Regions from separate parts of the Marinobacter lacisalsi genome, predicted to be linked through region 1. Evidence: predicted binding sites of a transcription regulator. Region 1 holds the regulator's gene; the other holds the start of a gene.

The links. Region 1 encodes sigma-54, which starts transcription at its own class of promoters, with help from an activator protein. Its sites were predicted from a motif close to ANTGGCATNNANNTTGCTNT; they were not measured.
Region 2: the regulator sigma-54 is predicted to act here: its motif matches at 1,331-1,350, upstream of glnK (P-II family nitrogen regulator).

Annotation. Positions count from the first base shown of each region.
Region 1 covers NZ_JBHSDI010000013.1:228,892-231,351, reverse strand. Annotated here, with positions in the region: gene lptB (LPS export ABC transporter ATP-binding protein) at 1-444, shown strand, start outside; gene ACFOZ5_RS11040 (RNA polymerase factor sigma-54) at 688-2,202, shown strand; gene hpf (ribosome hibernation promoting factor) at 2,235-2,460, shown strand, end outside.
Region 2 covers NZ_JBHSDI010000060.1:78,496-80,955, forward strand. Annotated here, with positions in the region: gene ACFOZ5_RS17095 (ammonium transporter) at 1-805, opposite strand, end outside; gene glnK (P-II family nitrogen regulator) at 879-1,217, opposite strand; gene ACFOZ5_RS17105 (accessory factor UbiK family protein) at 1,638-1,904, shown strand; gene ACFOZ5_RS17110 (YifB family Mg chelatase-like AAA ATPase) at 1,977-2,460, shown strand, end outside.

The DNA of each region.
Region 1 (2,460 bases):
GTAAGCGACAACATCATGGCGATCCTGGAAACCCGCAAGGACCTGAACCGCCGGCAACGGGTGGAAAAAATGGAAGAACTCCTGCAGGAGTTCCATATAACTCACATTCGCGACAGTGCCGGCATGGCTCTGTCCGGGGGTGAACGACGCCGCGTGGAAATAGCCCGCGCCCTGGCCATGGAACCGGCATTCATCCTGCTGGACGAGCCCTTTGCCGGGGTCGACCCGATCTCTGTCAGTGACATCAAGCAGATTATCCGTCACCTGCGGGACAAGAACATCGGCGTACTGATCACCGACCACAACGTCCGGGAAACGCTGGATATCTGCGAAAAAGCCTACATCGTCAGCAGCGGTCATATCATTGCGTCCGGCTCGGCCGACGAGGTCCTGGCCAACCAGCAGGTCAAGGAAGTCTACCTGGGGGATGAGTTCAGGCTCTGACCTGCCGAGGACAACAACCGCCCCTGGCGGTTTTTACACACTGGAACACACACCGACACCCCTGCAATTGTGTTGCCAGCATCAAGGGGGTACACTCGGCAAAGAACTTGCTTGTTATTTCCAAGTATCCGGTAACGCTGATTTTTTTGTTGATTTTCAGCTATTTTTTGAGCTGAGTCAGTGGTTTTGTCCACTGGTGCGTTACGGTTACCTCAGAAGGGTGATGGATGTGAAACCATGGTCATGAAAGCCTCCTTACAGTTAAAGATGGGTCAAAGCCTCACGATGACCCCGCAACTGCAACAGGCGATCCGTCTGCTCCAGCTTTCCACCCTCGACCTGCAACAGGAAATCCAGCAGGCCCTGGATTCCAACCCGATGCTGGAAACCCCCGAAGAGGAAGAGAACGCGGAGGCGTCCGATTCCGACCGGGAGCAGCAGGACCGGGATGATCGGGATCAGGCCGAATCGGCCACGGCCTCCGAGGTCGACAACAGCTGGGAAGAATCCGACTGGTCGGCAGAGAACAACAGCGCCGACACCATTCCGGATGATCTGCCGGTGGATACCGCCTGGGATGACATCTATCAGACAGCCCCCGCCCCCGCTTCCCGGGGCGAGGACGACAACGATTCCGACTTTGAAAGCCGCAGCCCGACCACCGAAACCCTCCAGGATCACCTGGAATGGCAGCTGAACCTCACCCCCATGAGTGATCGGGACAGCGCCATTGCCCACGCCTTGCTGGATGCGGTGGACGATCGTGGCTATCTGACCTCAGACCTGGATGAAATCCATTCCGGCCTGATGGACGAGGAAGACGAAGACCCGGTGGAGCGGGACGAGGTAGAGGCCGTTCTTCATCGCCTGCAGCACTTTGACCCGCCCGGGGTCTTTGCCCGTGATCTGCAGGAGTGCCTGCTGATCCAGCTGAACCAGCTGCCGCCTGATACTCCCTGGCTGGATAAGGCCCGGTTGGTGATTACCCACTACATCAATCTGCTTGGTAACCGGGACTACGCGCAATTACTGCGCCGCAGCCGCCTCAAGGAGGATCAGCTGCGGGAGGTGCTGGCGGTCATTACCGCGCTTAACCCCCACCCCGGCAATACTCTGGACCGCTCCGAGCCGGATTACGTTATTCCGGATGTGATCGTAAGCAAGGATAAGGGGCGCTGGCGGGTGGAATTGAACCCGGAAATTGCCCCGCGCATTCGTGTCAATGCCAGCTATGCTTCCCTTATAAGGCGGGCCGACAGCAGTGCCGACAACACCTACCTGCGGGATCAGCTGCAGGAAGCGAAGTGGTTTATCAAGAGCCTGCAGAGCCGTAACGAAACCCTGTTGAAGGTGGCGACACGAATAGTTGAACATCAGCAGGGTTTTCTGGACCATGGGGAAGAAGCGATGAAACCGCTGATCCTTTCGGACATCGCCCAGGCGGTGGAAATGCACGAATCGACCATTTCCCGGGTTACCACGCAGAAATACATGCACACACCCCGCGGCATCTTCGAGCTGAAATTCTTCTTCTCGAGCCATGTGAGCACGGAGGAAGGCGGCGAATGTTCGTCAACGGCCATTCGTGCGATGATCAGGAAACTGATTGCGGCGGAAACCCCGAAAAAGCCGCTCAGTGACAGCAAGATTGCCACCATGCTGGGAGAGCAGGGCATAAAGGTGGCGAGGCGAACGGTGGCAAAATACCGTGAAGCCATGCACATTCCGCCCTCCAACGAGCGGAAACGACTGGTCTGAACATACGGGTCTGATACAAACAGGAGAAGCCCATGCAACTGAATATTTCCGGTCATCACGTTGAACTGACTCCCTCCCTCAAGGATTACATCAACGAAAAATTCGAAAAGCTCGAGCGCCACTTCGATCACATCAGTAATTGTCAGGTCACCCTGGAAGTGGAAAAAGTGCGCCAGATTGCAGAGGCCACGCTGCATGTGGTCGGTGGCGAGATTCACGCCAAGGCGGAAAACGAGGACATGTACGCTGCTATCGACG
Region 2 (2,460 bases), on a different contig from region 1:
CAATGGCGCCACCGGCTGCTGCTGCGTTGGTGTTCAGGAACACCATGGCCACCGAGTGGGCGCTGGCGATGTCACCCAGCTTCAGCACGGAACCGCCGTTGAAGCCGAACCAGCCCAGCCACAGGATAAAGGTACCCAGGGCCGCCAGCGGCATGTTGGCACCCGGAAAGGCGCGAATTTCGCCGTTGGGGCCATACTTGCCTTTACGGGCGCCCAGCAGGATGACACCCGCCAGTGCTGCGGCCGCGCCGGCCATGTGCACGATGCCGGAACCGGCAAAGTCGGAGAAGCCCAGGTCGCCGAGGCTGTACATGCCAAATACCTCTGCGCCACCCCAGGTCCAGGCACCTTCCATTGGGTAGATGAAGCCGGTCATAACCACCGCGAAGATCAGGAAGGCCCAGAGTTTCATGCGCTCGGCCACGGCACCGGAGACGATGGACATGGCGGTGGCCACGAACACCACCTGGAAGAAGAAGTCGGAAGCGCCCGAGTAGATGGAGCCGCCTTCGAAGTCGCCGCGATCGACAAATTCGCCCATCACACCGCCAACGTCAATGTCGCCCATGCCGCTGAGGAAGATGTTGCCACCGTACATGATGGCGTACCCGCAAATGAGGTACATGGTACAGGCCACTGCGTACAGGGCCACGTTCTTGGTCAGGATTTCAGTGGTGTTCTTGGCACGAACCAGCCCGGATTCCAGCATGGCAAAGCCTGCTGCCATCCACATGACTAATGCGCCACACACCAGGAAATAGAAGGTGTCTATTGCGTACTGTAAATGAAATACACTGTTTTCCATTGGAAGCCCTCCGCACGAGGCTTAACAGGATGTTGGATTTTTTGCGTTGGCCTGACTGCTTAAGCGTCCGGAATCAGACGGCTTCTTCGCCGGTTTCCCCCGTCCGGATACGGATGGCCTGTTCCAGCTCGGTCACGAAAATCTTGCCGTCACCAATCTTGCCGGTATTGGCAGCCTTGGTGATGGATTCGATCACCTGATCCAGCAGGTTATCGCCGATGGCGACTTCCACCTTTACCTTGGGCAGGAAGTCCACCACGTACTCGGCTCCACGGTAGAGCTCGGTATGCCCTTTCTGGCGTCCGAAACCTTTTACTTCGGTTACGGTCACGCCCTGAACGCCAATCTCGGATAGTGCCTCACGGACATCATCCAGCTTGAAAGGCTTGATGATCGCTGTCACAAGTTTCATTGCTGTCTCCTTGGATTTAGCCGTCCCGGTTTTCTGACCACAATGTTGTGGGTTGACCGGGTTCGGGATGCTGCCACCTCGCACACCAATTGTGCGGATTGCGTGCAAGGCTCAAAGCATCGTGTGTGCCAACGCAAAAAAAGTCTTTTTAATCAGTGTATTGCAATAACGGTGAACCAAAATGGTTCCAAAGTGTGCGCCATAATGGCGCGTCGGGGTTGTGAGAGCTCCAAGTTGGTGCAAACGCTCAGAACAGGTGCGCCATCCTGGCCTCGGGCTCCCCGGCCCACACTTGTTCATAGTATGGCAGGGACCGGGCTGTGTTACACTCCCGGCAGACATATCCGGTCGCCGGAGAGGCGCCTGCGGGCGGGCTGACGGTCACCGGACAACCTCTGCGAGACATGGGAGAAACTAGCGGTGAAGATCCCCAACGATCTGCTGGGGCAGGTCCAGCAACAGTTTGGTCAGTTCGTTCCAGACATGGCGAAAGCCGCCCGGGAAGATGTTGAGAACCATGCCCGGGCCGCCGTGATGTCGGTTATCTCCAGGCTCGAGCTGGTTACACGGGAAGAGTTTGATGCCCAGCAGGCGGTATTGCTGCGCACCCGTGAGCGCCTGGAGCAGTTGGAGAAGCGGGTTGCCGAACTGGAGCAGAGTCCCGGCACCGAGTCCTCGCAGGGCTGACTCCTGCCCCACAGGACGGCACAGGCAGTACCGTCGGGGCCAATTACTGTCCTATCGTCAGGGAAGACCAGCATGCTTGCCACTATTCATACTCGTGCGCGGCTGGGTGTCAGTGCCCCGCCAGTGACCGTCGAAGTGCATCTGTCCAGCGGACTTCCGGCCCTGTCTATCGTCGGGTTGCCGGAAACCGCCGTGCGTGAGAGCAAGGACCGCGTCCGTAGCGCCCTGCTCAATGCCGGCTTCGAGTTTCCCGCCCGTCGCATTACCATAAACCTTGCCCCGGCGGATCTGCCCAAGGAGGGCGGTCGTTTCGATCTCGCTATCGCCCTTGGCATTCTGGTCGCCTCCGAGCAATTACCTCCCGACACCCTGCACCACCTGGAATGCCTTGGCGAACTGGCGCTGGACGGCACCCTGCGGCCGGTTCGGGGCGTATTGCCGGCGGTGATTGCGGCGCAGGATGCCGGCCGCCGCATTCTGGTACCGTCTGATAATGCCGCCGAGGCGTCCCTGGCCAGCGGTGATGACGTGCTGGCCACCGATCACCTGCTGCGGG